2 regions of the Vibrio sp. J502 genome follow, and region 2 is predicted to be linked to the other one. Evidence: riboswitches for the same ligand, from Rfam matches in the RefSeq annotation. Region 2 holds a riboswitch; the other holds the start of a gene.
The links. Region 2 has a riboswitch for lysine ahead of N5E84_RS06960 (Na+/H+ antiporter NhaC family protein). Riboswitches for the same ligand answer to the same signal wherever they lie in the genome.
Positions count from the first base shown of each region.

Region 1 (16,447 bases), 970 kb from region 2:
TTGTTCCCCAATATGGATTTCAGTGAGGTGCAGTATAGCCCGCCAACCAGTTCGGCTGATCGTTCGTCTGCCGATTAAATCGATCATATGAGCCTTATTCATAAAAAAAGCTTTCCCAAAAATAGAGAAAGCTTTTGACCGTTGGGCTTATTTCACACTCCAACCAGTAGATCTCACTGCAGGATGGGTGGCTTACGTCACTGGTGGAAAATCCAACACCATGGTAGCAACGCTGAAATGTAAGCGCGTCATAAACCCCGCATTCTAATCACCTAGCCCGAATAATAAGATCAAACCTCCAACCCAAAGGAGATTTGAAATGGCCAAACGACGCACTAACCAAGAATGGCGAACCCTGTTCGAACACTATGAATCCAGCCAACTATCACAACGATTATTCTGTGAACGTAACGGACTGAGCCTCTCCACTTTTTACGCTAAGCGCCAACAGTTAAAGCACATCGAAAAACCGAACACGGTTGGCTTTGTTAAAGCAGAAGTCGTTGAAAAGACCACAAAGTATCAAGCCACTCACGTTGTCGTTGCCAATATGACGCTGCTCGTCAATGATGTTGAACTGAGCATCCCACAAGGCACGCCAGCGACCTATCTCGCAGAGCTTATCGGTGCGCTGTCATGAAACGTATGCTCAGTGCTCCCGAAATCTATCTCTATCGCGAAAGCGTCGATTTTAGAAAGTCCATCAACGGCCTCGCTGCGATTATCGAAAATGACACCGACTTGCCCTTGGGCAGCGGCGCACTGTTCCTGTTCACCAACAAACAGCGCGACAAAATCAAAGTGCTGTACTGGGATAAAACAGGCTTTGCTCTTTGGTACAAGCGCCTTGAAAAAGCCAAGTACAAGTGGCCATCAAAAGAGCAAAATGAGGTGTTTACCCTAACTCAATTCGAGCTTGACAGACTGCTTTCTGGCTTCACGATTATCGGCCATAAACCCGTTAGAATAAACGATTTTACAATGACTTAAGCGATAATATAGCCATATCCACCAAGCATTAACGGCATGATTTTAGTATAATCAATGCCATGAAAAAGACGCCAAATATCAACTCAGAAAGCCAAGATGTTGCCGAGCTACAAGCGATGGTGAAAGCGCTGTTGGCGTCAGAAACCCAATTGAAACAAGAGCGTCAATCGCTGCTTGAACAGCTCAAACTTGCCTTCGACCGTCAGTTCGCTAAACGCTCGGAGGCGTTAAAGCCTTACGATGAATCTCAAGGTGATCTCTTCAACGAAGCGGAGTGTGAGGCCGCTAAGGAAGAAGAGGTTGAAGTTGTCACAACGACCATCACAAAGAAGAAACGTGGTAAACGCAAACCACTGCCAAAGACCTTGCCTCGTGAAGTTATCGAACTCGATTTAAACGACGATGAAAAGCAGTGCACTTGCTGTCAACATAACCTGCATAAAATCGGTGAAGACCGTAGCGAGAAACTTGAGTTCACGCCAGCGGTACTAAAAGTGTTGGAATATGTTCGTCCTAAATATGCTTGCCGCCAATGCGAGCAAACAGAAGACAAAAACCACGTCGTTCAAAAGCCAGCGCCGCAAAGCATTATCCCGAAGAGCTTCGCCACAGAAAGCTTGTTGGCCAATATCATCCTCGGCAAATATCAATACGCGATGCCACTTTACCGCCAAGAATCCCTGTTTACCCAGTCGGGTATCGAACTCTCACGAACCACCATGGCAAGGTGGATTATCCAAGTCAGTGAGAAGTTCGCTCCACTTTACGCGGCCTTAAAAACGCACCTACTTGAGCAAGTGGTGATTCAGGCGGATGAAACGCCGCTCAATGTCCTCAAAGAAGATAAACAGTGTTATATGTGGCTTTACTGCTCGGGCGCAGACTCGCCTGAAGCCGCCCTCCCTAATGTGAGAAATATCGTCTTGTACGACTATCAAAACAGTCGAGCTAGGGCGTGCCCTGTTGCCTTCTTGGGGGATTACAGTGGTTATCTACAAACCGATGGCTATGGTGTTTATGATGGGCTTCATCTCGTCACCAATGTCGGTTGCTTGGCGCATGCTCGGCGCAAGTTCATGGAGGCGAAAAAGCTGCAAGGCAAAGGCAAGTCAGGCAAAGCGGATAGTGCATTGGCTAAAATCCAGAAACTCTATGGAATAGAATCACGCTTAAAAGGTGCCTGTGCCGAAAAACGGAAAGCAGAGCGCCAAGAGCATGCTAAGCCGATACTGGATGAGCTTTATGAATGGATGACAACTCAGAAAGTGCTTGAGTCTAGCCCGCTGGGTAAAGCGATAAAATACACGCTCGGTCAGTGGCCGAAGCTGAGCCGCTATATCGATGACGGTCACTTATCGATAGACAATAATCGTGCTGAACGCGCAATAAAACCGCTGGTTATAGGCAGAAAGAACTGGCTCTTCTCGACCAATCCCAATGGAGCTGAAGCGAGCGCGATGCTTTACAGTATCGTCGAGACAGCGAAAGCCAACGGCCTTATCCTTTACGACTACATGGTTAAGTGCATGAAAGAGCTAGCGAAATCTGAGCCTGATATCGATGCACTCCTGCCTTGGAACTTCCAACACTAACAATATCGCCCCGTGGGATCATGGGGCGGATACGCTGAAATAGATGATCACCCCGATAGAATCAGCAATGGTCGTGATCAACGGAGCACTGGCTGACGCAGGATCGAGCTTAAACTTATTCAGAATGAACGGAAGGAGCATTCCAACAATACAACCAATAATCACCACAATTTGCATCGTTACCGCAACGACAAAAGCGATATCACTGCCGCCTCGCCAAAAACCCAATAAAGAAACAGCAATGGCCATTGTTGCCCCTAATAACGCCGCAATCCCTAACTCTCGCACCAACATGGATAGCCAATCTTTCATCACCACTTCACCAGTGGCTAAGGCTCGAACCATCAACGTTGCTGACTGGGATCCTGCATTACCGCCGCTATCAATCAACAGTGGTAAGAAGAAGACCAAGGCGACATAGGTTTGAATCGTCTCCTCAAAGTACGCAATTCCGGCACCAGAAAAAAGATTACCAAAGACTAACAACACCAGCCAAAACACACGTTTCTTGTACATTAGCCATACGCTGGCTTCTTTAAGGTTACCGGTAAAACCAACCGCAGCGACTTTATGAAAATCCATATCCGCTTGCTGCTCGGCCACGTCCATCGCATCGTCATAAGTCACTATACCGACCAAACGGAATTGCTCATCAAAAACAGGCACCGCAAGTAAATCGTATTTACTGATGGCTTGCGCTGCACACTCTTGATCTTCATCAGCTCGAACAAACACTGTCTCTTTGGTCATGATGTCAGAGACAAGCGAGGTCGGTTGTGCCAGCACTAAATCCTTAAGCGAAAGTGTACCAAGTAAGCGATTCTGTTTATCAATCACATACGCTTGATAGATGGTTTCCCTCTCGTTGGCCATTTCACGTAAACGCGCAATCGCCTGCGGCACATCATCATCGGCGTTTAACGTCGCATAATCTGTCGTCATGATAGAGCCGACCGAGCCTTGAGGGTAGGCTGCGAGTTGTTGTACATCTTGCCGCTCTTGTTGATCCAGTAGAGCAAGTAGCGGCGGTTGGCGCGTCTCATCCAAGTGAGCATATAAGTCAGCCCTTTCATCATGGGGCATAACTTGAAGCACTTTCGCAAGCGCTTCGAGCGGCATTCTCTCCACCACTTTTTCTCTGATAGGCTCAGAAAAATACCCCAATAGCGCCGCTTGACGAGCGATTGGCATCAATTGCACCAGCTCAAAGACATCCTCTTCGCTCAAGGTCTGATTAGCCAACTGCTCAGCGAAGACTTGAGCAATATCAGCGATGGGATACTGTTCCATTAATTGATTTAAGTTTAATGGGTCACGATTAAAATTAATCGCAGCGAGTTCTAACGCTATTTTTTGTAATTTCATTATCATATCTCAGCCGATATTTAACTTTAAAAATAAACATAATAATTTTAAAGCTTATTTTTAGAATCAATGTATTCAATGAATAACTTAAATTTTAAGCACACTGTTCCAATCTCACTAAAATTTCATTTAGTGAAGTTGAGCGACTTATTTTAAAGTTTGTTAATATTTATTATATAGAATAGGCGCCAATCACTCGATTCCGACTATCGATGATAGGAATCATAGGCAAATGACTGTCTAATAATAACTTTCTAGCTTGAACCTTATCCATTAAGGCCGATACGGCAATATCGCTTTTGTGCATAATATCTTTCATGATGATATTCATCTGTGATACCACCACCTTGCTTAAATAAACAAACCCTAAGTATTCACCTGCATCACCAGAGATAAAGATAAGGTTTAAGCGCTTATCGGTTAAGGACGATGAGCGTAGAATCGCAATCACCGCTTCTACAGATAGCGATGCGCCTACACAAATAAAGTTGTTATCCATTTCGGTTTGAATAGAGTGAGCAGCAGGTAGCCGGTTGCCCATAGCTAATGATGTATTGTACATAACCATCTTTGTATCTCCTTGAAACTATCAAGGCAAAGAAACCAAATTATGCAGAAAATCCACGTAACTGAACTGCAATAAGCTTATACCATCAAGCTCAAGCATTCCCCGCTTTGAACAAGCAAGTTAGGAGAAGATAAAGTCAGTCAAATAGAGAAGCCGTGTACTTGCGAAAGTTCTAGCGGTGTACAGATGACACGCAAGAAATTCAAAAGCATTCACGCTCTAGCCAGTAGAAACGCTGTATTGAATAAATCATATGATCGACTTAAACAAACACGATACTCTATAAAAAGAGTGTGATATTGACAGGAGAGAACAAGAAAAGGAGCTTCGTTAGTATGAATACCAACTTAGCAAAAGCGAGGCTTTAAATGAAAAGTTGGCAACAAAACGTAGGCTTTTCTACTAACCAGAAAATACCACACTTGGATAATCGACTACTCGACGAGTCCATAGGTTTCTATTGCACCTCTAAAAAGTTAATAATAAGTATGCTTTCTCAGCGCGGTTATCCTAACGCAGATAAAATAATGGTCAACCAAAACAATCGAACAATGTTCATTTTTTACAATACCATGACAATACAAAGTAGTATCCAAACTGGTTCTAATATTTAGGCCACGAACTTTGTCATCGTATATTTATTATAAATACACAAAATGCCACTTATATTCATACGAGTAATTAAACCATTAACGACAAACTTTATCTTAAGATATCAATCACGAGTATTCCACTCAGGCCAGGGAAGAGCTAACAATAAAAATGAATTTTATGATTGATGCTGAGACGAACAACGTTCAGCATCAGCACCACTAAAAAGGAGCAAATGCTCCCTTATGTGTTTTTTTTGCTAATTTGTTAATGACTCTTCTAACGCCCGTAAGCATAAGGCCACGTTTTCACTGCGCGCCCCATACCCCATTAGACCAATACGCCACGCTTTACCCGCTAAAGTGCCAAGGCCTGCGCCGATCTCCAAGTTGTATTGATTGAGCAAATGCGCTCGCACTTTAGCCTCATCAACCCCCTCTGGAATATAGATCGCATTCAATTGCGGTAAACGACAATCTTCAGCAACGACAAATTCAAATCCTAATTTTTCTAGACCCTGCTTTAATTTGTCATGCATCACACGATGACGTGCCCAAGCCTGCTCTAGACCTTCGTTTCTCAACACCAGCAAGGCTTCATGCAATGCGTACAAACTGTTAACTGGCGCAGTGTGGTGATAACTGCGCTTGCCTGCACCGCTCCAATAACCAAGCACTAAGCTTTGATCTAAAAACCAGCTTTGAACGGGGGTTGTGCGAGATTGAATTTTTTCAATCGCTTGCGCTGAAAAAGTCAGTGGCGATAAACCCGGAGGGCACGATAAGCACTTTTGGCTCCCAGAATAGACGGCATCGAGCTGCCATTGATCCACATAAAGTGGCACGCCGCCTAAGGATGTCACCGCATCTACAATACTCAGCATGTTGTTTTGCTTAACCAGCAAACCTAATGCTTGCGCATCACTCAATGCACCAGTTGACGTTTCTGCATGGACAAACGCGAGAATTTTAGCATCAGGGTTAGCCTGTATGGCTTGCTCGACTTTATCGAGCGAAACGGGGGCTCCCCACTCATCATCCACCAGCACCACTTCTCCGCCACAGCGCACTACATTCTCGCGCATACGCTCGCCAAAAACGCCATTGCGACACACGATGACCTTATCTCCTGGCTCAATCAGGTTGACAAAGCACGCCTCCATACCAGCGCTGCCCGGCGCGGAAACCGCGATGGTAAACTCATTTTCCGTTTGAAAAGCGTATTTAAGCAGCTGCTTTAGCTCATCCATCATCTGGATAAAAAGCGGATCTAAGTGGCCAACAGTCGGCCTGCTCAGCGCTTGTAATACTTGGGGGTAAATATCTGACGGGCCTGGCCCCATCAAAATTCGCTGGGGTGGGTTAAAACTGGTAATGGACATAGTTGCTCCTTGCTTGCGGCCAAATACGAATACCCAGAGTAAAACAAATCCGCTGATGCAACAATTCGACCGAAGTCTAGAGGTCAAACCAGTGTCACACTCTGGTTAATTTTATTTTACATTTGGACTTAATTAGCGATTGACATTAACAGTTCAAAAACGTTCAATGAATGAGCTATCTAGCAGAAGAGGAGCACTGCCCAGGCAGATGTTTTGTGGAGCCTCAACTCCAATACAAAACATTAATGGGGAGCAGTGCCGAGATAAACCAAGGTTGTGGATTTGGTTTATCGGTTGAATGGGCTGAATCCCTTCAACTGTCATCAGCAACCCTGATGAAGAGCTTCTGAGGTAAACCAATCATAAAAACACCTCTTTATTTGCTCTAGAAAAACTCTCTTCAAACATTGGACGTTGGTACACCAACACTATTTTTATTTCAGGAAGTCGTGGGAGAAATGCCGTGAGCGCATTCAATGTCGCCAAATTTGGCGGAACAAGCGTTGCTAACTTTGAAGCAATGAGCCTTTGTGCCGCTGTGATCGAAAATAATCCAGAGACCAAATTAGTCGTGAGCAGTGCCTGCTCTGGCGTGACGAATTTATTGGTTGAATTAGCCAATGGCGTACAAGATGCTAATCAACGCTTAAGTATTATCAAACAGTTAGCTGATATTCATCATGCGATTATTGATAAACTTGCCGACCCGCTACAAGTTGAAAAAGAGGTACACTCAATTTTAGATATGGTGGCCAGTGTCGCAGAAGCGGCCTCTTTTCAAGCGAGTAAAAAACTGACCGATCACTTAGTGGCTTGTGGCGAGTTAATGTCGACCTTCATTCTGACGCAATTACTGCGTGAACGTGGCATGGATGCGATCCGTTTTGATATTCGAGAAGTGCTGCGTACTGATGATCACTACGGTCGGGCGGAACCGCAATTAGAGCAGATCCAGCAATTAGCCCAAGAGAAGTTAACACCACTTTGTCTGCAACACGTAGTGGTAACTCAAGGTTTCATCGGCGCTGATGAACAAGGGAATACAACCACATTAGGCCGAGGCGGCAGTGATTATTCTGCGGCCTTGATCGCCGAAGCGGTACAAGCTTCTGGCTTAGAAATCTGGACTGATGTGCCGGGGATTTATACAACTGACCCACGCATTGCGCCTAAAGCCGCTCCGATTGCGGAGATAAGCTTTAGCGAAGCATCGGAGATGGCAAACTTTGGCGCTAAAATTTTGCATCCATCGACGTTGCTGCCCGCGCTTCGCCACGATATCCCTGTGTTTGTCGGCTCCTCAAAAGAGCCTGAAAAAGGCGGCACTTGGATCCGTAAACGTGTGGAAAGCTCACCTCTATTTAGAGCCTTAACCCTACGCTGCAATCAAACCATGGTTACACTACGCAGCGCTAGCATGTTTCACGCATACGGCTTTCTTTCGAAGGTGTTTGAAATTTTAGCCAAACACAAAATTTCGGTGGATTTGATCACCACCTCTGAAATCAGCGTCTCATTAACATTAGATAAAACCGATACCTCAGGTGGAGCGCCTGAACTGCCTCAAGCGGTGCGCTTAGAATTAGAAGAGCTGTGTAAAGTTGAAGTCGAACATAATCTGTGTTTAGTTGCGCTGATCGGCAATAACATGAGTGAAAGCAAAGGCTATGCAAAACAAGTTTTTAGCACCTTAGAAGATTTCAATTTGCGTATGATTTGCTATGGTGCCAGCCCGCACAACCTCTGCTTTTTATTACACGAGTCGGTTTCTAAAGCGGCAATTCAGAAACTTCATCAAGATTTGTTTGAACGATAAAACCACATTGAGTAGTTACACGCTGAATAAAAAACAGGTTGGCTTAGCCAACCTGTTTTTTATTACTTAATCTAAATTCGGCCCAAGCCATTTTTCCGCTTCTTGTGCATTCCAACCTTTACGTTGCGCGTAATCTTGCATCTGATCTTGCTGAATTTGTGCAATGGCAAAATAACGAGAATCAGGATGCGAGAAGTACCAACCTGACACCGAAGCACCCGGCCACATAGCGTAACTGGTGGTTAAAGACATATCGATGGTCTGCTCAACTTGTAACATCTCCCACAAGGTGCCTTTTTCCGTATGCTCAGGACACGCTGGATAGCCCGGTGCTGGACGTATACCTTGGTATTTCTCACGGATCAAATCATCGTTCGACAACTCTTCGTCAGCAGCATAACCCCAAATTTCTTTACGAACTTGCTGATGCAAATATTCCGCAAAAGCCTCAGCAAGACGATCAGCCACCGCTTGGATCATGATGGCGTTGTAATCATCGCCTTGCGCTTTATATTGGTCTGCTAATTCTCGCTCACCAATTCCGCCTGTCACGGCAAATGCACCGATCCAATCTCGTTTACCACTCTCTTTTGGTGCAATGTAATCGGACAAGCAGTAGTTATAACCTTTGGGCTTTTCGGTTTGTTGACGTAAGTGATGAAGAACATGAGCAACCTCGGTGCGCGATTCATCGCGATACACTTCGATATCATCCCCCACACTCGCGGCCGGGAATAAAGCGCAAATACCGCGAGCCTTGAGTAGCCCTTCTCGCTCAACTCTATCAAGCAATGCATTAGCATCATGGAACAAACTTTGCGCTTCCTCTCCCACCTCTTCGTGTTCAAAAATCGTCGGATATTTACCCATCAATGACCATGTCATGAAAAATGGTGTCCAGTCGATGTAACGACGAAGGGTAGCCACATCAAAATCATCAAACACATGTACGCCCAATTTAGCCGGAACTGGCGGCGTATAGTTATCCCAATCGATAACCGCTTTATTTGCCCTTGCCACTTCTAATGAGACAGGCTTAGTTCGGGGGGTTTTACGGTGATGTTGATCACGCGTGCGTTCATAATCGAGGTTTAATTTTTCCACAAAAGCAGGACGTAACTCATCAGAAAGAAGCGAAGAACAAACGCCTACTGCGCGCGAAGCATTATTCACGTACACAACAGGCTGGTGATAATTTTGCTCAATTTTAACTGCGGTATGTGCTTTAGAGGTGGTTGCTCCGCCAATCAAAAGCGGTAATTTAAACCCTTGTCGCTCCATTTCTTTAGCGACGTGCACCATTTCATCTAAAGAGGGAGTGATGAGGCCGGATAACCCAATGATGTCGACATTCTGTTCTTTCGCGACTTTGAGGATCTGCTCGCATGGCACCATAACGCCGAGGTCAATGATTTCGTAGTTATTACACTGCAAAACGACGCCAACGATATTTTTGCCGATGTCGTGTACATCCCCCTTAACTGTGGCAAGAAGGATTTTGCCATTATTGGAACCCGCTTGCTTAAGCGCGTTGATGTAGGGCTCTAAATGCGCAACGGCTTGCTTCATAACGCGCGCCGATTTCACTACTTGCGGCAGGAACATTTTCCCTTCGCCAAAGAGGTCGCCGACCACGTTCATTCCATCCATGAGAGGCCCTTCGATCACATCCAATGGGCGAGTGGCATTTTGACGAGCTTCTTCTGTATCTTCAACAATATACTCGGTGATACCTTTGACCAACGCATGCTCTAAACGTTTTGCGACTGGCCATGAACGCCATTCCAGCGCACTGGCATCCTCTTCCTTACCGACACCTTTGTTCGCATATTCAGCCGCAATATCCAGTAAGCGTTCAGTGCCATCGCTGCGGCGATTGAGAATGATATCTTCGACTGCTTCACGCAGTTTCTCAGGCACGTTATCGTAAATCTCAAGCTGACCAGCATTGACGATACCCATGTCCATGCCGTTTTTAAAACAGTGATAAAGGAATACAGCATGGATCGCTTCACGCACATAGTTGTTACCGCGAAAAGAGAAAGAGACGTTGGAAACCCCGCCGGAAATCATCGCATGGGGTAAATTACGTTTGATATCAGCCACGGCTTCGATAAAGTCCACAGCATAATTATTATGCTCATCAATACCAGTCGCAACCGCGAAAATATTGGGATCAAAAATGATATCTTCAGCAGGGAAACCAACCTCATCAACCAAAATTCGATAAGCTTTGGTACAAATTTCAAGTTTTCGCTCACGGGTATCCGCTTGGCCTACTTCATCAAACGCCATCACGATCACAGCAGCACCATAGCGGCGAATGAGTTTAGCTTGTTCAACAAACTTCTCTTTTCCCTCCTTGAGGGAAATCGAGTTCACAATCCCTTTGCCTTGAATGCATTTGAGACCTGCTTCAATCACCTCCCACTTAGAAGAATCAACCATGATTGGTACTTTGGAAATATCCGGCTCAGAAGCGCATAAATTGAGAAAGCGGACCATGCAAGCTTGCGCATCCAACATCCCTTCATCCATATTGATATCGATGATTTGTGCACCGTTTTCGACCTGCTCTCGAGCAACATGCAGCGCCTCATCATACTGCTCATCTTTGATTAAACGCTTAAAACGCGCAGAACCAGTGACGTTAGTTCGCTCACCTACGTTGATGAATAAGCTCTCTTTGGTAATCGTCAGCGGCTCTAGACCGGATAGACGACAAGCCACTGGAATATCGGGTAACGCTCTTGGTTTCACACCTTCGACCACTTTTGCCATTTGTCTAATGTGCTCAGGAGTGGTTCCACAACAGCCACCAACAAGGTTCAAGAATCCCGCTCGCGCCCATTCCCCGATGTGCTGCGCCATCTCATCAGCTTCAAGATCATACTCACCGAATGCGTTAGGCAACCCCGCATTGGGATGAGCCGAGACATAACATTCAGAAATACGTGATAGCTCTTCAACGTATTGGCGCAATTCATCCGGACCGAGTGCGCAGTTCAAACCAAATGAGATAGGCTCAACGTGTCGCAGTGCATTATAAAAGGCTTCGGTTGTTTGCCCAGAAAGCGTTCGACCAGAGGCATCGGTGATTGTCCCTGAGATCATCACGGGCAGTTTGTAACCCAACTCTTCAAACACACAATCCACCGCAAAGGCACAGGCTTTAGCATTTAAAGTATCGAAAATGGTTTCAATCAAAATTAAGTCGCTGCCGCCACGAATTAAAGCACGTGTTGATTCTGAGTAAGCTTCAACTAATTGCTCAAAGCTGATATTTCGAAACCCAGGGTCATTCACGTCAGGGGAGAGCGAGCAAGTGCGGTTTGTTGGCCCTAGCACTCCCGCCACGTAACGAGGTTTATCAGGCGTTTTCGCCGTCCATTCGTCAGCAGCTTGGCGTGCAAGATTTGCAGCAGCGAAATTGATCTCATTGCTAATGGCTTGCATATCGTAGTCGGCCATTGCGATGCTCGTCGCGTTGAAGGTATTCGTCTCTAGGATATCAGCACCTGCTTCCAAGTAAGCACTATGAATTTCTTTGATTAACTGAGGCTGCGTCAAGACGAGAAGGTCATTATTTCCTTTCAGATCGCTTGGCCAATGGGCAAAGCGATCTCCGCGATAATCTTGCTCTTCCAATTTATAGCTCTGAATCATGGTGCCCATGCCACCATCAATCAATAATATTCTCTGTTGCAATTGAGCTTCAATTTGACTTCTAACTTCTCTTCCCACAGTACAGCCTCATTCCTTTTGGTTATTCGCTCATCCTATCATATAACCATTAGAAATCTAGACGTCTAAACTTCACTTTAATTATCGTTTGATACATCTGCAATCATGGCTAAAAAGTGTTTGCTATTTGTACATCATCCAAGGAGAATTTCATTCATATTTTGTTACACGACGAGAAAACAATGTCTGTCTATTACACTTTATGCTTCCTATCAGGAGCAGCAATGTTGATTGCCTTTCTAAACAGTAAGATAGGCAATATGCAAACCACTATCGCCATTACAGCAGGATCGATGATGTTGTCATTATTGATCTTAGTTGCAGGTCAAAATGATTGGTTTCATCTAACTCAAATAGCGACAGAAACCGTCAACAGTATTAACTTTGAAAATTTTCTGCTCAAAGGAATACTCGGTTTTCTACTTTTCGCTGGTGGCCTAGGCATCAAATTACCCAACCTAAAAGATCAGAAATGGGAAATCGCGGTTCTTGCGCTAGGCGCAACGCTATTTTCAACCTTCTTCATCGGTTTTGGGCTATACGCCTTCTGTCAATTTATCGGTATTCACTTCGATCTCGTTTACTGTCTGCTATTTGGTGCACTCATATCACCAACAGACCCAATAGCCGTATTAGCTATTGTTAAAAAGTTAAATGCACCAAAACGTATTTCAACCCAAATCGAGGGAGAATCGCTCTTTAATGATGGTTTTGGTTTGGTTATCTTTGTCACTATTTTCACTATTGCATTTGGTACAGAAGCACCAACCATAGGTAGTGTAACTATGTTGTTTATTCAAGAGGCAATGGGGGGCATCCTGTATGGCCTAGCTCTTGGGCTATTATTCCACTACCTCATCAGCGCCACCGATGATCACTCAATGGAACTGCTTTTAACCATTGGTATACCGACTGCTGGCTATGTTTTTGCAGATGTTATTCATGTTTCCGGACCTTTAGCTATGGTTGTATCAGGGATAATGATTGGCAACTGGACACGCTTCATTGGCTTTTCAAAAGAAAGTGAAGAACACCTTGACCACTTTTGGGAATTGGTTGACGAATTTTTGAATGGTGTGCTCTTCCTACTTATCGGTATGTCGATGCTACTTTTCAAATTCCATGAAGAGGACTGGATATTGATGGCTTTCGCCATTCCTCTTGTCTTATCTGCTCGCTATCTAAGCGTTTTTTTCTCTTACATCGGCTTCAAGCGTTACCGCTCCTACAATCCATGGTCAATAAAGATACTAACTTGGGGAGGGCTACGAGGTGGGCTAGCACTAGCAATGGCACTTTCTATCCCATCTGGCATATTAGTTATCCCAGACAAGCTTATTGATGTAAAAGAGATAATCCTTGTTATGACATACGCTGTCGTGGTGTTCTCAATACTTATTCAAGGTTCAACAATTACCCCATTGATAGATAAAGCAAAACAAGCTGAAAAATCGTCAATGTAGAAAGAAAACTGTCAGTAATGACTGATCAAACCAATTTTACCTCTAGCCGATGTTCTAGAACATCGGCTTTTGCTATCTTTACTTTGTTACTCCTCTCTCTATATCTACTGTAATACCAATTTAAAAAAATATGATCTAATTAAGGCTGTTGAACTATGGTGAAATATCACTATGGATAGCTTTAGTAACACTTATTTAAAAAGCTGGCGAACCCTATTCAAATGAAGGTGTGATGATGGCTCTCGCACACCCCAAAGAAAGTCATTCATGTACACAAATAATCACACAATAGCTTAAAGTCAGCCGAACAAGTTTGAACAAACAGGTTCAATGATTATTGAAGAAGGACGCCAAGTAAAACTACGGACCGGTAAGCGAGCCCTAGCTAATCAGAGTGTTACGAATTACAAGGAGTGAGTATGTAAGTATGCGTGGAATTGATTTTTAGAAGACGGCACTGAGAGTGATAAAAAATAAAATGCTATTTTACTCAAACGAAAAAAGCCCAGCTATTACTAGCAGGGCTTCTTAATAAGTGGCGGAGCGGACGGGACTCGAACCCGCGACCCCCGGCGTGACAGGCCGGTATTCTAACCAACTGAACTACCGCTCCGCAGCGTGTCTGGTTAGACAATATTCAAAGCCTGGCGATGTCCTACTCTCACATGGGGAGACCCCACACTACCATCGGCGCTGTTGTGTTTCACTTCTGAGTTCGGCATGGAATCAGGTGGGTCCACAACGCTATGGTCGCCAAGAAAATTTCTTAATTCGGAAAGCTGTTTCGTTCTCATTCACACATTCAATGTTCTTCCATTGAGTCCACAAAACCCCTTCGGTGTTGTATGGTTAAGCCTCACGGGCAATTAGTATTGGTTAGCTCAACGCCTCGCAGCGCTTACACACCCAACCTATCAACGTTCTAGTCTCGAACAACCCTTTAGGACACTTAAAGTGCCAGGGAAGACTCATCTCAGGGCTCGCTTCGCGCTTAGATGCTTTCAGCGCTTATCAATTCCGAACTTAGCTACCGGGCAATGCCATTGGCATGACAACCCGAACACCAGCGGTTCGTCCACTCCGGTCCTCTCGTACTAGGAGCAGCCCCCTTCAATCTTCCAACGCCCACGGCAGATAGGGACCGAACTGTCTCACGACGTTCTAAACCCAGCTCGCGTACCACTTTAAATGGCGAACAGCCATACCCTTGGGACCGACTTCAGCCCCAGGATGTGATGAGCCGACATCGAGGTGCCAAACACCGCCGTCGATATGAACTCTTGGGCGGTATCAGCCTGTTATCCCCGGAGTACCTTTTATCCGTTGAGCGATGGCCCTTCCATTCAGAACCACCGGATCACTATGACCTACTTTCGTACCTGCTCGAACCGTCATTCTCGCAGTTAAGCGGGCTTATGCCATTGCACTAACCTCACGATGTCCAACCGTGATTAGCCCACCTTCGTGCTCCTCCGTTACTCTTTGGGAGGAGACCGCCCCAGTCAAACTACCCACCAGGCACTGTCCGCAACCCCGATGAGGGGCCTACGTTAGAACATCAAAACGACAAGGGTGGTATTTCAAGGTCGACTCCACGCAATCTAGCGACTGCGCTTCTAAGTCTCCCACCTATCCTACACATGTAGGTTCAATGTTCAGTGCCAAGCTGTAGTAAAGGTTCACGGGGTCTTTCCGTCTAGCCGCGGGTACACTGCATCTTCACAGCGATTTCAATTTCACTGAGTCTCGGGTGGAGACAGCGTGGCCATCATTACGCCATTCGTGCAGGTCGGAACTTACCCGACAAGGAATTTCGCTACCTTAGGACCGTTATAGTTACGGCCGCCGTTTACCGGGGCTTCGATCAAGAGCTTCGACCTAAGTCTAACCCCATCAATTAACCTTCCGGCACCGGGCAGGCGTCACACCGTATACGTCATCTTGCGATTTTGCACAGTGCTGTGTTTTTAATAAACAGTTGCAGCCACCTGGTATCTGCGACTCTCGTCAGCTCCATCCGCGAGGGACTTCACCAATAAGAGCGTACCTTCTCCCGAAGTTACGGTACCATTTTGCCTAGTTCCTTCACCCGAGTTCTCTCAAGCGCCTTGGTATTCTCTACCCGACCACCTGTGTCGGTTTGGGGTACGATTGCTTATAATCTGAAGCTTAGAGGCTTTTCCTGGAAGCAGGGCATCAATGACTTCACTGCCGTAGCAGCTCGACGTCGTGTCTCAGCCTAACAAGAAACCGGATTTACCTAGTCTCTTAGCCTACGCACTTGAACCAGGACAACCGTCGCCTGGCCCACCTAGCCTTCTCCGTCCCCCCATCGCAATTATAAGCAGTACGGGAATATTAACCCGTTTCCCATCGACTACGCTTTTCAGCCTCGCCTTAGGGGTCGACTTACCCTGCCCCGATTAACGTTGGACAGGAACCCTTGGTCTTCCGGCGGGGAGGTTTTTCACCCCCCTTATCGTTACTCATGTCAGCATTCGCACTTCTGATACCTCCAGCATGCTTTACAACACACCTTCAACGGCTTACAGAACGCTCCCCTACCCAATACAGTAAACTGTATTGCCGCAGCTTCGGTTTACTACTTAGCCCCGTTACATCTTCCGCGCAGGCCGACTCGACCAGTGAGCTATTACGCTTTCTTTAAATGATGGCTGCTTCTAAGCCAACATCCTGGCTGTCTGAGCCTTCCCACATCGTTTCCCACTTAGTAGTAATTTGGGACCTTAGCTGGCGGTCTGGGTTGTTTCCCTCTCCACGACGGACGTTAGCACCCGCCGTGTGTCTCCCGGATAGTACTTACTGGTATTCGGAGTTTGCAAAGGGTTGGTAAGTCGGGATGACCCCCTAGCCTTAACAGTGCTCTACCCCCAGTAGTATTCGTCCGAGGCGCTACCTAAATAGCTTTCGGGGAGA
Region 1 is NZ_CP104554.1:2,456,889-2,473,335, forward strand. It holds gene N5E84_RS11285 (PglL family O-oligosaccharyltransferase) at 1-78, shown strand, start outside; gene tnpA (IS66 family insertion sequence element accessory protein TnpA) at 320-640, shown strand; gene tnpB (IS66 family insertion sequence element accessory protein TnpB) at 637-990, shown strand; gene N5E84_RS11300 (IS66-like element ISVa11 family transposase) at 1,050-2,582, shown strand; gene mgtE (magnesium transporter) at 2,601-3,953, opposite strand; gene N5E84_RS11310 (hypothetical protein) at 4,120-4,515, opposite strand; gene N5E84_RS11315 (pyridoxal-phosphate-dependent aminotransferase family protein) at 5,366-6,487, opposite strand; lysine riboswitch at 6,666-6,841, shown strand; gene lysC (lysine-sensitive aspartokinase 3) at 6,951-8,303, shown strand; gene metH (methionine synthase) at 8,370-12,047, opposite strand; gene N5E84_RS11330 (cation:proton antiporter) at 12,230-13,510, shown strand; tRNA gene N5E84_RS11335 (tRNA-Asp) at 14,047-14,123, opposite strand; rRNA gene rrf (5S ribosomal RNA) at 14,153-14,268, opposite strand; rRNA gene N5E84_RS11345 (23S ribosomal RNA) at 14,356-16,447, opposite strand, start outside.
Region 1: it holds a riboswitch for lysine, as region 2 does, so the genes downstream of both, lysC (lysine-sensitive aspartokinase 3) here and N5E84_RS06960 (Na+/H+ antiporter NhaC family protein) in region 2, are expected to answer to the same signal.

Region 2 (16,447 bases):
GGTCTCTTTAGTGGTTCTCACCACTTCGGCGCTGCGCGTTTTCACGGTTAAGTCTTTAACTATTTCACGCCATCCCATACTTTTCGGATGATACTGAATACCACGGATCGCCATATTTTCAGCCAGTTGCAGGTCGGTCATTCGATCGCCAATCACCACTGATTGCTGAAAATCGACTTTGCCTCCTTGCAGATACTCTTTAACCATCCCCAGTTTGGGTTTGCGGCAAGAGCAATTATCTTTTTCAAAGTGCGGGCAAATCAACACATCATCAAAGATCACTCCTTGGGACTGAAAAATGTCCATCATCATCGCATGAGGGGCATCGAAATCCGCTTGAGGATAGCTATCCGTCCCCAGTCCATCTTGGTTGGTGACCATCACCAGCCGATAACCCGCAGCCTGCAAAGCCAGTAGGCTTGGGATCACATACGGCTCTAGTTTCAGTTTGTCTAAACGATCAACTTGGAAATCAACCGGAGGCTCAACAATTAAGGTGCCGTCACGATCAATAAAGAGAATTTTTTGCTGTTTGCTCACTGGAATATCCTTTTCTATTGGCCAGTAACGTTACTTAAACGACTGGCTCTTTATTCATTTTGGGCTATTTATGGTGCTCGATTACTGATAATAATTGCGAATAAAAGCGAGTGTTTTTTCACACTCTTCGCGATTACCGATACTGATCCTCACACAATTTTCAATCGGAGAATTGCGTAAAATAATGCCGTGATCCCAAGCGGCTTTAAACAATGCATCGCCATCGGGAAATTTCACTAATAGGTAGTTTCCCCATCCTTCAAACACAGTTAAATTGGGCACCATATACAACCCTGCTTGTAAGTAAGCACGGTTTGCATTGAGATCCAACACTTGGAATTTGGTACGAGCAAGCCCAGCTTCCGATAACGCTTGCACGGCAATGTCTGCTACCGGAATTGGCACGGGATAAGGTGCAATTACCTTCTGCAGCACATCAATCAGCTCTTTATTGGCCAAGGTAAAACCGCAGCGCAAACCGGCAAGCGCAAACGCTTTAGATAAGGTGCGTAAAATCGCCAAATTCGGGTATTGCGCTAATAAATCAACGGTTGAGGCTTCTGGACAGAAATCAATGTAGGCTTCATCCATCACGACAATAGCGCGGTCTTTAGTCATTTCCAGCAAAGCAATAATATCTTGGCGCTTAACCAAATTGCCGGTTGGATTATTAGGACTACAAACGAAGATCAACTTCACGCTGTCCAAATTGGCACGAATGGCTGACAGGTCGAGCTGCCAATCTGCCGTTAATGGCACAACTTTACGCTCGACACCGAACGTTTCAGCGCTAATCGCGTACATACCATAAGTCGGCGGACAGTATAAAATAGCGTCTTGATTGGGCTCACAAAATGCGCGGATCAAAAGCTCAATCCCTTCATCGGCACCACGTGAGGTCAACACCTGCTCTGGCTGTACCTTGGCATAAGCCGCATACGCATCGATCATAGCTTTGGGTTGGCAATCACTGTAACGGTTCAAACGCACAAAATCGGTTTTGTACTCATTATTGAATGGCGATTCGTTGGCATTGAGCCACACATCACCACTGCCGCCAATACGGCGAGCCGATAAGTAAGGTTTCAGTGCTTGAATTTGCTTACGAGCCAGTTTTTCCATTATTTTTTCGCCTTTTGCAATTTTTCGACTCGAATGGTGACCGCACGTTTGTGTGCATCCAATCCTTCAGCTTCTGCCATTGTGACCACGGTTGGCGCTAACCCTTGTAAGCCCTCTGCGCTGAGTTCTTGCACCGTCATGCGCTTACTAAAATCAGCTAAACCAAGGCTAGAATAAGTACGCGTGTAACCGTATGTTGGCAAAACGTGGTTGGTACCCGAAGCGTAGTCACCGGCTGATTCTGGTGACCACTCACCTAAGAAAATTGAGCCAGCGTTATCAAGTAACGGCAACAGCTCACGAGGGTTCCGCGTTTGCACAATTAAATGCTCAGGACCGTAGTAGTTCGAGATAGAAACCGCTTGGGTCAAAGACTCAGCGATGATAATCAAACTAGAAGCCAAGGCTTTTTCTGCAATGGCGGCGCGAGATAAGCTTTTTAGCTGCTTTTGCACTGCATCTGTTACTTGATCGGCAATCACCGCTGAAGGGGTCACTAACACAACTTGTGAATCAGGTCCGTGCTCAGCTTGGCTAAGCAGATCTGCCGCGATAAAATCGGCATCAGCCGTATCATCAGCAATCACCAACACTTCCGAAGGACCCGCTGGCATATCAATCGCTGCACCGCGAAAATCATTGCTCACTTGACGTTTTGCTTCTGTCACGTAGGCATTACCGGGGCCGAAGATTTTGTCTACTTTAGCAACGGATTTAGTCCCATAAGCCATTGCTGCAATCGCTTGACCACCACCAATGTTGTACACCTCATCAATGTTACACAGCTTGGCCACGTAGAGGATTTCGTCCGCAATCGGTGGCGGTGAGCAGAGCACCACTTTACGACACCCTGCAATTTGTGCAGGAACACCCAACATTAATACGGTAGAAGGTAAAGGCGCACTGCCTCCGGGAATGTACAAGCCCACCGTATTAATTGGACGCGTGACTTGTTCACACACCACTCCCGGCTGCGTTTCCACTTTGATCGGTTGCAGCTTTTGTGCTTTATGGAACTTAGTAATGTTCTCATAAGCTTGTTGAAGCGCTTGTTTCATCTTGTCAGAAAGACGCTCGCACGCCGCATCAATCTCACCACTTGAAACGCGAATTGAATCCGGTTTCACGCGGTCAAATTTTTCAGTTAACTCAATTAACGCTTGGTCACCTTGCGCTTTCACCTGCGCAATCACGGCGCTCACAGCAGCAGTGACATTGGCTCCTTCAGTAATGGCCGGGCGTTCTAAAATTGCATCTTGCTGAGTTTCACTCAACGATTGCCAAACGACAGTTCTCATCGCCGTTACTCCATCATTTTATCGATAGGTAAAACCAAAATAGAACTCGCCCCTAATGCTTTTAGGCGCTCCATGGTTTCCCAAAATAGGTTCTCGGTACTGACCACATGTACTGCAACGCGATTTTTCTCCGCCGATAAAGGCAGCACTGTTGGGTCTTCCGCTCCCGGAAGTAAGTCTTTAATCGCTTCTAATTGATCAACCGGGGCATGCAGCATGATGTATTTGGACTCTTTGGCTTGAATCACGCCTTGCATACGCGTCAATAAACGAGCAATCAATGCTTGCTTATCTTCACTGAATTCACCTTGACGCTGAATGAGTGTTGCTTTGGATTGGAAGATAACTTCAGCCTCTTTGAGACCATTCGCTTCTAATGTTGCGCCGGTAGAAACAAGGTCAGCAATCGCATCAGCTAAGCCAGCTCGTGGCGCAACCTCAACAGAGCCTGTGAGCACACAAGTGCTAAAATCAATGCCCTTTTCATCCATGTACGCTTTGAGTAGCTGCGGATAAGTTGTGGCGATGCGTTTACCCGCCAAATCTTGAGGACCGTTGTATTGCTGATCTTTATTGATCGCGATGGATAAGCGGCAGCCGCCAAAATCAAGACGGCGCAGTGAAACAAACTCACTTTTCTTATTTTGCGACAAGCGTTCTAAACGCACCTCTTCCAGTTCATTCTCACCAATGAAACCGAGATCAACCACACCGTCCATCACCAGCCCGGGTATGTCGTCATCACGCACTAGCAGTAGGTCGATCGGCATATTGAGAGAGTGAACGACAAGACGCTCACCCATGATATTGAATTTCACGCCGCATTTTTTAAGTAGGTCTTGGCACTCTGAGCTCAAGCGGCCTTTCTTCTGGATGGCAATTCTTAGGCGTTGTGTTTGCATGACAATTTCCCTGTGCAATGTATTGAATGTATTTGGAATTGAGTTAAAGCAAAATGAAAAAACCCTCGGGAGATTTGCGTTCTCCCGAGGGTTTTAATCTAAATGCTTTGACTTAACCACCGGGAGTTTCCTGCCTCCCGGGTATGCGTACATCTCCCCGAAAGATTATTTAGGGTGATGGTGATGATGAATGTTCATTACAAAATTACGCATACTTATCAGCTCTTATTGGTTTGCTGTCTTGACTCCACACTAACCAAGCTGATGTTCTTTTTCAACTAAAAATTTTGCTTTTTTAAAATCTTTTTTCGCCGTCGTGCGCCAGTAATAAAAAAGGGAAACTTTCGTTTCCCTTTCATCAACTCTATTTAACCAAAATACAGCTACAACGTCTCGCAATGTGTCATTTTTGATTTCGCCATAGCGGCCATAATCATGCACACAATGATAAATGCAACAGAGGCACAAGCCAACGAGATCAGCACTGACGCTGTCATTCCTAAAACAACAAAACCGACACTCGAAACCAAGGCCGTAGCCAGTGCATACGGCAATTGTGTCGCAACGTGATCGATATGGTTACAACGCGCGCCTGTCGACGATAAAATGGTGGTGTCAGAAATAGGAGAACAGTGGTCACCAAAAACGGAACCAGCGAGCACCGCGCTCAGCATAGGGAGTATTAGAGCGATATCGGTCGCCGCAGCCATATCTCCAGCAATGGGCAACATGATGCCAAACGTTCCCCAAGAAGTGCCGGTTGAAAACGCCATCACGCCCGATAGTAAGAATAAGATGACCGGTAGCCAATGCGGATCAATATTACCTTGAACCAAAGATGACATATACGCACCGGTTTTCATGTCCCCAATAACAGAGCCAATTGTCCAAGCAAAAATCAGGATCAAAATCGCACCAAACATCGATTTAGCACCGATCCACAATGTATTACTGATGTCATTCATTGGCAGCTTTTGCTTAAACACAGTAAACAGAGCCATCGCCAAGCCAACTAGCCCGCCGTAAATCAATGAAGCGCCGACATTGGTGTTTTCAAACGCACCCAGTAGATCAAATGCTTTACCGTCTGCGGCTAAAGATTGACCACCCGTAAATAACATGGCTGAAATCGTTGCAATGATGAGTAATACGATAGGCAAAACCAGATCCAACACTTTGCCATGTTCGCTCTCTTTGATATCAAGCTCTTCATTTAACTCATGTGCGTCTTGGCTATCGTTTTCATTTGCGTCGTCGAATCCACGGCCTTGGGAGGCATTAATTTCATGCTGGCGCATTTGACCAATATCTAATTGGAACCACACCACCGCAAACACCATCAGTAATGCAAAAATGGCATAAAAATTCATTGGTACTAAACGCATGTACGCGCCCAATGCCGAATATTCGGTAATCCCGTGAGAAACGAGAATACCGCCAATAATCGTCATAATGTACGCGCCCCAACTAGAAGCTGGCATCACAACGCACATTGGTGCTGCAGTTGAATCAAGGATATAGGCAAGTTTAGCGCGAGATACATAAAAGCGGTCAGTCACAGGGCGAGAAATAGAACCTACGGCTAAACTGTTAAAATAATCATCAACGAAAATAAACACACCCAAAAATGCCGCCAGCAGTTTTGAGCCACGTTTACTTTTTACGCGGACTTGTGCCCATTCGGCAAAAGCACGAGTACCGCCAGACAAAGTTAATAGCGCGGTCATCATACCTAATAAAAGCAAAAATCCGACGATACTCATATTCCAAGTATTAATGCCGCCATCAGCAACAAAGACGCTTGATACCTTAGTAGCAACATAACTGAATGCACTACCAAAAGAATAATCCGCGAGTAATACCGCGCCTAATACAATACCGACACCTAATGAAACAAGTACTCTGCGTGTAAGAACAGCCAAACTTAATGCTACCAGAGGCGGTAACAGCGACAGAGGAGATGATGCAAAATCGATTAAATTCATGATCTTCAAAAACCAGTAAGTAAATGGTTAGAGATCTACTGCAGACAAATTACGAGCTAAGATAACCACGTAATTCATGTTGAACTAAGCGAAAGGGAAGCGAACACTTCACCCAACCCTACAGTAGCGCTCCATAGTTTAAAAAAAGAATAGACTATGGCAGTGTTGTTCCTATTCGAATACAACCCCAGCAAGCTGCTTTAATGTGCATACTTACTTCGGCGATAAAACCTTTCACTTTTGTTCATTGGCATTACCCCAACAAAAGTTACTATTTTTTACCGCACCTCTACGTCAAAGAAAGTACAATAAATCACCGTTATTAAGTCATTTTAACAATGATAAATGTCTTACTTCGCTTTAGGTAAATGACATTGTACTTAACAACGAATGCATTGCAACCGATCATGTCATCAAAGTGCATCAATTATTGGTCACATTCATTAAGAAACATTGAGACTTCTTTCATAATGTGGTGCAATGAATATCACGAAGATTATAATAAAAAACATTAATTATAAGTCTATCTAAAAATCATTGATGATCTTCTTGATACTACTACTTATGTATGAAATTAGCTCATCATTAACAAGTTCATATTTTTTTGATTTTTATTTATCTATAAAATTTTCATTAATATTTGAATCTAATATTGTAAGTACCAATTCAGCAGTTTATTATTGCTGTGTCGACTAAATTAAATCAAATAGGAATAGTCATGTCTGAATTAACAAAAACTCTACTTAATATTCGTAGCCTACGCGCTTTTTCTCGTGAACTCACTCTAGAGCAGCTTGAAGAAGCACTAGATAAATTAACGATCGTTGTTCAAGAACGCAGAGAAGCGGAAGAAGAAGAACGCTCTGCTCGCGCAGAACAAGAAGCGAAGCTGGCTGCGATTGCAGAACAGATTGCCAAAGACGGTATTGATGTAAGCGCATTAATTTCTGCACTTTCTGGTGAAACTAAGAACAAAGTTAAAGTTCAAGGCAAACGCGCACCTCGTCCAGCAAAATACAAATATCTTGATGCCAATGGCCAAGAAAAAACATGGACAGGTCAAGGTCGCACACCTTCTGCAATTCAAGAGCAACTTGATGCAGGTAAATCTCTAGAAGAATTCGAGATTTAATAATCTCTTTAGCAAATAAAAAGGCTCCTAACGGAGCCTTTTTATTATTTTAATCTTTTATCTTTCCCAATACGCTTCTTCTAAGCTGTCGTCACGTTCAGGTAAACCACGTGACAGACGAGGTGAATGCTGGGCTAGCACCTCATAACTGGCACGGTTGGAATATTTGCAAACTTGCGAGAAGGATGAATAGGTTAAAAAGTTATTCTGATGCTTGCTCGAATTAGGGACGTTCTCTTTATGATATTTATTGGCTGCCATATCATGCAGCAATGCCGATAACGCCGCATCTCCCGCACCATTAGTATTTTTAATTTTCTCAGGTCCACCCATATACGGTGAAATATGAGAATAAACACGTATCGGATTTTCACAACTTATTTTTGATGCTGGGCGACTAAATTCATAACGATTGAATTCAGCAATAGAACCAGGTAATAGTGGCAACGATGTTTCACGTTTCGCCGCATCTTCAGTATATCCTGCCATAAATAAACCGACTGGGCCTGCGGTGCATAATACAAGATCAACCCAATTTAAGGCTTTATTTGACGCTGCAAGGGGATCACTTTCCCCGGTTAATGCTTCGGCTTCATCTTCATTCATGGCAACAACAGTGACATGATCACGCAAAAAATTTTGCCAAAATTGAGGGTCATCTTGAATAACAAATTTAGTGCCTAAGGTTAAAACAACAGGTACATCATATTTCTTAGCATATTCAATCGCTCTCATTGTTGCCTCTGGCATTGGATCACCAGTTTTGCAGCGAATTAAATAAGCAGTCAGAACTAAGGCTGAAGCACTTTTAAATATTTTTTCTGGAACACTTTCTGCGCGAAGTTGGTTCATTTGCCCTTCACTAATAGCAAAGGTTCTTTCTCCATCCTCTGTGATCAAGGCAAAGCAGCGCCCAATCGCTCCATCGACCGCTTGTAAATAATTCAGATCCATCCGACTTGATGTATTACATAAATAACGATAACCGTAGCTACCAATTTTTATATCTTGGCTCATCACACCTAACAACGTTGAGCGATCATCTGCCAGCACCGAATAATTGTGTAATGTGTTGCCAATCGTTCCCCCAGCATATTCGTTAGTAATCAGACCATTTTGTTTGAGCTCAGTGTACAAAGCTTCGGCCTTCTGATCGTCAATCACTAACGAATGGCCTTTACTAAGCTCATATTTTTCGATGAGGTCAGTATTTACTTTCGCTTCTATATCCACCAAGGTCTGGTCGATACCAATAATATGTGTACGTGACATTTTTTTATTTTCTTGTGCTTGGATAACAAGTGGGTCACGTGCATGAACAGGAAAGTAATGCTTTGATTTGCGTTGGCCAGGAAATTTCATAACGTCAGTCTGAGTAGAGGAGAAAAAGATGCGCGATTCTACCGCGCACCCATTAGCGCGGCAACTAAGGCAACTATAGCAAACGTTTGCTCTTGATTATTTTTATTCACCTTCCATAAAGCTGAGATCAGGTAACCTATCTAAATGCTCTGAATAGCGTTTTAGGTCAAATTGCCCTTCGTTTTTCATCACATCAAAAATCTCAATTGCAAGCGCACAAGCAATAGAGGCAACGGCATCCTCCCTTGAGTGACCTGTCATCATCAAGCGCATCAAGGTTTCTTTGACCTTTAACGGATTTCCGTCCGCGAGTTGATTCTCTACTGTTTCGATGAGGAATGCGTCATCCATAATCTGATTGTCATCTTGCATTTTGTGGCCTTTTATTACGCTTTAAAATGGCACGCACTATGCCATAAGCCATTGTAGAATTCTAAAACTAATTTCTGCTGACATTGACAGATACGACGCCAATTAAACCAGATAGAAGTGTGATTGCTGTCTCGGATCTGTCGCGACGAAAATCTTTCTGCTAGAATCTGCGACCAAGTCAATTGAGTGGTATTAAGTAATGTCAGACAACCGCAGCGCAAACAGCCAAAAGAAAGTCATCGTCGGCATGTCCGGTGGTGTTGACTCCTCCGTTTCGGCGTATCTTCTCAAAGAGCAAGGTTATCAAGTCGAAGGCCTGTTCATGAAGAACTGGGAAGAAGATGATAACGAGGAATATTGTACAGCGGCGGAAGATTTAGCCGATGCACAAGCCGTGTGCGATAAGTTAGACATCCCTCTTCATACCATTAATTTTGCCGCCGAATATTGGGACAACGTATTTGAATATTTCCTAGAGGAATATAAAGCAGGGCGAACTCCCAACCCAGACATTCTTTGTAACAAAGAAATCAAGTTTAAAGCCTTTTTAGAGTTTGCAGATGAAGTGCTAGATGCCGATTATATCGCCATGGGCCACTATGTTCGACGCACCTTCCCTGAAGGTAATGACAAACCACAAATGCTGCGCGGCTTGGACAACAACAAAGACCAAAGCTACTTCCTGTACACGTTAAGCCATGAACAAGTGGCCCGTAGCTTATTTCCTGTGGGTGATTTAGAAAAACCCGAAGTTCGACGCATTGCGGAAGAACAAGGTTTGGTGACGGCGAAGAAAAAAGATTCAACTGGTATCTGTTTCATCGGCGAGCGCAAATTTACCGACTTCTTGTCTCGCTATTTACCAGCACAACCGGGTAAAATTGAAACACCAGAAGGTCTCGTTATTGGTGAACATCAAGGCCTGATGTACCACACTTTAGGTCAACGCAAAGGGTTACACATTGGTGGCCAAAAAGGCGGTGGCGGTAACGAAGACCCATGGTATGTCGCTGATAAAGATCTTAAACGTAACGTTTTGATTGCAGTCCAAGGCGCTGATCACCCATTATTGAAATCTCATGGCTTGATCGCTTCCCAATTACACTGGGTTGATCGTACACCAATCCAAGCAACGCTAAGCTGCACGGTAAAAACGCGTTACCGTCAAACGGATATAGCGTGTACCATCATCCCTATTGATGATGAAAACATTAAAGTCATTTTTGATGAGCCACAAGTGGCCGTCACGCCTGGTCAATCCGCGGTTTTCTATCAAGGCGATGTGTGTCTTGGCGGTGGAATTATTGAGCAGCGAATTTAAACAACTTAGGAGTAATAAACGTGGCTAACACCCTTTATGACCGTACCATCGCTTTTGCGGGTATCTGCCAAGCTGTCGCTTTAGTGCAACACGTAGCAAAAAATGGTCACTGTGATTCAGACGCGTTTGAAACTTCTCTAACGGCTATCTTAAGTACTAATCCAAGCAATACACTTGATGTCTTCGGCTCTGAGGCCAACTTAAAAATTGGCCTCGAATGTTTGGTGAAAGGTATTGATAGCACGCCATCAGGGAGTGAAATCACTCGCTATATCATTAGCCTGATGGCATTAGAGCGTAAATTAAGCGCTCGTCGTGATGCGATGTCACAGCTGGGCGATCGTATTCAAACGATTGAACGTCAAGTCAACCATTTTGACTTGCTTGATGATCAGATGATCAGCAACCTTGCCAGTATCTACTTGGATGTTATCAGCCCTATTGGCCCAAGAATCCAAGTCACTGGAACCCCTACCATACTTCAACAAACTTCAACCCAGCACAAAGTGCGCGCCTTACTCCTTTCAGGAATTCGTTGCGCTGTCTTGTGGCGTCAGGTTGGAGGAAAGCGTCGCCATCTGATCTTCGGTCGTAAGAAAATGATCGAACAAGCTCAGATTTTATTAGCTCGAGTCTAATATTGACGCAAAGAATTCACTCTCACACTTAACCTCAAAATTCAGGAGAAAAACATGGAACTGTCAGCCTTGACTGCTGTTTCACCGGTAGACGGCCGCTACGGAAGTAAAACGATTGCGTTACGCAGTATCTTTAGTGAGTTTGGTCTCCTCAAGTATCGGACCATTGTTGAAATTCGTTGGTTACAGAAGCTTTCAGCCACTGCTGGAATTGCCGAAGTTCCAGCATTCAGTGATGAAGCCAATCAATTTCTTAATGCGATAGCAGACAATTTTAGCGAAGAAGATGCCGCTCGTATTAAAGAAATTGAACGCACAACGAACCATGATGTTAAGGCTGTAGAGTATTTCTTAAAAGAAAAAGTAGCGGGTGTTCCTGAGCTGCACGCCGTTAATGAATTCATTCACTTTGCTTGTACTTCAGAAGACATCAACAACACATCTCACGCGCTAATGCTCAAAGAAGCGCGCGATACCGTGCTTCTTCCTGAAATGCGCAACATTATTGATGCGATTCGTCACTTAGCAGAAGAGTATCGCGATATTCCGTTATTGTCTCGTACCCACGGACAGCCAGCATCACCAAGTACTATGGGTAAAGAGATGGCTAACGTAGCGTACCGTATGGAACGCCAATATAAGCAGATTGCCAATATCGAGATTCTCGCAAAAGTAAACGGCGCAGTAGGTAACTACAACGCTCACCTTTCAGCCTATCCAGAACTCGACTGGCATACCTTTAGTGAAGAGTTTATCACTGAATCGCTAGGTGTGGCGTGGAACCCTTATACCACACAAATTGAGCCACATGATTACATCGCAGAGCTATTTGATGCCGTTGCCCGCTTCAATACTATTCTGATCGACTTCGATCGTGACATTTGGGGCTATATCGCTTTGGGCCACTTCAGACAAAGAACCATTGCGGGTGAAATTGGTTCATCGACAATGCCACATAAAGTCAACCCGATCGATTTTGAAAACTCAGAAGGCAACCTAGGCCTTGCTAATGCCGTGTTCAATCACCTAGCACAAAAGCTGCCTATTTCTCGCTGGCAACGTGACTTAACAGATTCAACCGTGCTGCGTAACCTTGGTGTGGGTGTTGGTTATGCGATCATCGCCTACACTTCAACGCTAAAAGGGATCAGTAAACTGGAAGTGAACCGTGATGCGCTGCTTGCTGAGCTCGATAAAAACTGGGAAGTCCTTGCTGAACCAGTGCAAACAGTTATGCGCCGCTACGGCATCGAAAAACCGTACGAAAAATTGAAAGAACTCACGCGCGGTAAGCGAGTCGATGGTGAAGCAATGCGCCACTTTATTGATAGTCTTGCGCTACCTGAAGCTGAAAAAGCACGCTTGAAAGAGATGACACCAGCCAACTACATTGGCCAAGCAATTGAGTTAACCGACAAATTGTAATGCTCTTCAATCTAGCCGATTAATGACAAAGCCCACTTAGTGGGCTTTGTTTTTTAAGGTCGTATTTTATGTTATATCGTTTTTGATACCATAAAAAACGTTAGGCGTACTGCTGTTCAAACTCTTGCATAAAATCAACTAAGGCTTGAACGCCTTCCAGTGTCATCGCATTGTAAATCGAGGCTCGCATACCACCCGCGACTCGGTGACCTTGTAGCGAGACTAAACCACGCGCTTCAGCCAACTCTAAAAACGTACTATCCAACTCTGGTTTCACTAATTGGAAAGGCACATTCATCAGTGAACGGTTGTCTGGGTGAATGGTATTGCGATAGAAAGGTGACTCATCAATTGCGTTATAAAGCAGCGCTGCTTTCTCGCGGTTGATTTTCTCAATCGCCGCGACACCACCCTGCCCTTTTAGCCACTTGAACACGAGACCCGACAAATACCACGCAAATGTAGGCGGCGTGTTGAACATAGAATCTTGTTCAGCTTGCACTTTATAATTCAAGATAGTCGGCAGCACATCACTGGCTAAATCAAGCAAATCATCACGAACAATCGCAATACAGATCCCCGCTGGCCCAATGTTTTTCTGCGCTCCCGCATAAATGACTCCGTACTTTGAGACGTCTATTTGGCGCGACAAAATCGTAGATGACATATCAGCTACAATCGGTTTGCCTGTATCTGGTAAATCATTAATCTCAATACCATCTATCGTTTCATTCGGACAAAAATGCACGTAAGCCGACTCAGGATCGATTTTCCATTCGCTGGCTGGTAATACCGCTGTTTTGCCCTCTTTGGTCACTTTGGCGTTGAAAACATCGATTTCACAATATTTCTTCGCTTCTTTGACCGCACTTTCAGCCCAGTAACCCGCATCAATATAGGTCGCTTTAGTCGCATCGCCTAATAAGTTTAAAGGCACCGCCGCAAACTGAGCGCGCGCTCCACCCTGACAAAATAATACTTTGTAATTACTCGGGATATTAAGCAAATCTCGCAGATCTTGCTCCGCTTCTTGAGCAACATGAATAAAAGGTTTACTGCGATGACTAATTTCCATAACGGACGTGCCAAGCTCGTTCCAGTTAATAAACTCGGCTTGCGCTTTTTCCATCACGGCTTTAGGTAAGGCTGCTGGGCCTGCGCTGAAATTATAGACTGGGCCCGCTTGATTTGATTCCATGAGTTCCTTGCTCCTGCTATCGACAATTAATGTGATTAATACCACTTTTTGATGTGGATAAAAAGCGAGAAAAGAGCTTCTATCGGCTCTTTTCTCTTACTGATTGCTAAAACTCGCGAAATCGTTTGCTTGAGCGCCGTTCGCTATCGCATCAATGCCGGAAGTAATAGTGTCAATAGCGGCATTTGATTGCCATTTTCAAATTCCAAGTTGCCCTGTTTCAGTTCAGCTTGGAGTCGATATCCTTGATCGGTTTGCTGCATAATTTCCATCACAACAAGCTCATCAATACCTTGTTGGATAAAAGGAAAATCTTCAACCAGCTGGTTAGAAATGAAGGTATCAATGTGGCCGGTTAAGGCTGGTAAAATGGTACTCGGATCTTGCACCACATTATTTGTCCCTTCAGGAACCGCTATCTTCCAGTTTGATTCAAACTCACCTTGGCCAACTTTTAGCGCCATTTTATTCATCGATAGATAAAAACCTTTCTCGAATAATGATTGCACATAAGGTAGTGCTTGCTGAATGTCCTCATCAGAAAGTTCTGGGCTGTTTTGGTACAGCGTTGAAAGCTTCTCAAAAGCGTCACCATCTAAATCACCCAAGGTAAAATCAAGATTGAGGTCCTTCACCTCGCCTTCGCTATAAGTTAATTTATCCATCTCAATCAAGTGATTACTATCAAAACGAGAAGGCTCTCCTTTTAATACCGAATCAAAGGAATAACGCATGTTGTCCATACTCAGCGTATTTTCACCTAGGCCATCGACAAGATTAATTTTTGCTAACGCCAATGACTGTTGTCCTAGCCAGAAGCCTTTATCTTGTTTACCTATACCTTGACCAGTTAGCTGTGAAAGCATCATTTTTTCACCACTGGTAAAATCCAACTCAACAGAAGGAACATTCAGTTGATAAGTGATTTCACCTAGCACCGAAATATCACCTTTCAATGTGGCGGGCGTTGTCGAGAACGTCATCTCGCCATCTTCACTTTGGTAGTGCCAACTGTCTAGCGCCACAGTGTATTGAGTATTGCCATTCAACTGCGTGATACTGGTCATCGTCAATGGTAGATTTTCTTGATCAGCTATAACGGATGTTGCTGTTAAACTCAACAGGCCATGCTTAACCTCGCTATTGACTAAAACTTGGGTCGGTAAACCATCGGCAACCAACTGTTGTTTGAGCGTTTTATCTGCAATCTGATAGCGGGTTTGCACGGTTGATGAAAGGTAACCGCGCTTATAACTGACAATGTCCGCCTCGATTGAACCTGAAGAGATATTTGCAATACCGTTAGTGATCACCTTTTCACCGATTTGCCCGACAGCCAACGGCCAGCATGCTGCTAAGACGATAGCACCACCAACCGCACCAATGATTTTTAACTGTTTCATAGTGTTCTATTCCTGAAGATTTTACCCAGTCTACCGTAAACAATTGAAAATCAAAACATGGTGTTAGGTCAGAGTATTGCTAAGATGTGATGAGAAATTCTAAAACCTAGCTCTCAAACCCACTGCGTAATACTTGCTACAGTAGCCAAAACAGCGATGACAGTAGAGGCTTGTGTGAACCATTACGCACTACTTTGTTTAGACAATAACCCAATCAGCACAGAACAGTTGCGAGCTGAGTTAGCTCCGTTCGCCGCTAAATTTGATCTTCATACAGCGGACACCATAGATGAAGCTGAGCAAGCCCTAGAATATTTGCACGAACAGCAACAAACGATTGCATTGGTCATTGCCAGTCACCATGAGCAGTTTGATGGTGCGGATTTTTTGACTCAACTCGATAAATCAACCCACACGCGTTCAGCGCGGAAAGTGCTGATAAGCTGCGGACAAGATATTCAAGCCATTCTCAACGCCGTCAATGAGGGGCGATTAGATCACTGTCTCACTAAGCCACTACAAAATAACGTGCTCTATAAAACCGTCCAAAAAGAGCTCACGACCTACATCTTAGATCACGATAAAGACAACATTCTCAACTACAGCACAATACTTGATCAACAGCGCATCTTACGCGCGCACATCGATAATAAAATGCGCAGTTATCGAGATGGTTTTATCTCCGATTACCACAAGCTTTCTGATACAGAACTGGCTGAGCAAGTAATTGGTGCTTTACACCAATTTTTTGAAAATGAAGATGAAACTCGCGCCTGCCGTACATACTCCACTAATCACTTTCTTACCAAAGAGGGAGAAGAGAACCGCTTTCTTTGGTTCATCACTGAAGGTGAAGTGGCCTTGTATAAAAAAGATGATTTAGGGCAACAAAGAGAAGTGGTTCGCCACAAAAAAGGCAACATTGTTGGTGGTATGTCTTTTGTGACTGGTGAGAAATCTTTTTCTACTGCCGTCACCCTGACTAAAACCGATGTGATTAAACTAGACCGAGATGTGTTTGCAAAAGTCATGCATTCGGATTCTCGGCTATTGCCCCTATTTACTAACTTGCTGCTCCGCCATTTTAACCGCCGCTTACAACGCAGTATTAACACTAAATTGCAACTACAAAAAACGCTCGAATCACTTGAATCAGCTCATCAGCAATTAATCGAGCGGGAGAAAATGGCCATGCTCGGTCAGCTTGTTGCCGGTGTCGCTCATGAGCTAAACAATCCTATCGCCGCAATTTTACGTGGAACCGAAACATTGTCAGACAAGATTGAGCACTTAGTCCAAGAGACTGAACATAAAAATCTGCAACATAAAGGCAGCCAACTATTAAGGAATGCACTTTCAGCCAAACCTACTTCTACATCAGAAGAGCGGGAACGCGCTAAAGCCATAGAAAATGAAATTCATCATCGTTTGATCGCGAAAAAATTGGTCAAACTCAATCTAGATGATGATCTTGCGCTCCGACAATCGGCTAAACACGATCCCGAAAAAACGTTAGAAACACTGGAACAGTTAGAAAACTATTTCCTAACAGGTAGTACACTTCGTTCTATCAATGTTTGTGCACAACGCATCGCCGATATGGTACGAAGCCTCAAAGGGTATGCTCGCCCTGATGATGAAGCGCTGCACAAGGTCAATATTCATGAAGGTATTGAAGACACTCTGGTTATTTTCGAAAATCGTCTTAAGCGCCACAAAGTCGAGAAAGAGTATGCCGACTTACCTTTG
Region 2 is NZ_CP104554.1:1,486,424-1,502,870, forward strand. It holds gene hisB (bifunctional histidinol-phosphatase/imidazoleglycerol-phosphate dehydratase HisB) at 1-540, opposite strand, end outside; gene hisC (histidinol-phosphate transaminase) at 622-1,662, opposite strand; gene hisD (histidinol dehydrogenase) at 1,662-2,960, opposite strand; gene hisG (ATP phosphoribosyltransferase) at 2,966-3,862, opposite strand; His leader region at 3,916-4,052, opposite strand; gene N5E84_RS06960 (Na+/H+ antiporter NhaC family protein) at 4,246-5,847, opposite strand; lysine riboswitch at 5,964-6,147, opposite strand; gene N5E84_RS06965 (H-NS family nucleoid-associated regulatory protein) at 6,566-6,979, shown strand; gene N5E84_RS06970 (inosine/guanosine kinase) at 7,037-8,341, opposite strand; gene N5E84_RS06975 (hypothetical protein) at 8,444-8,713, opposite strand; gene mnmA (tRNA 2-thiouridine(34) synthase MnmA) at 8,913-10,034, shown strand; gene hflD (high frequency lysogenization protein HflD) at 10,055-10,672, shown strand; gene purB (adenylosuccinate lyase) at 10,727-12,097, shown strand; gene serC (3-phosphoserine/phosphohydroxythreonine transaminase) at 12,198-13,295, opposite strand; gene N5E84_RS07000 (DUF945 family protein) at 13,439-14,698, opposite strand; gene N5E84_RS07005 (ATP-binding protein) at 14,873-16,447, shown strand, end outside.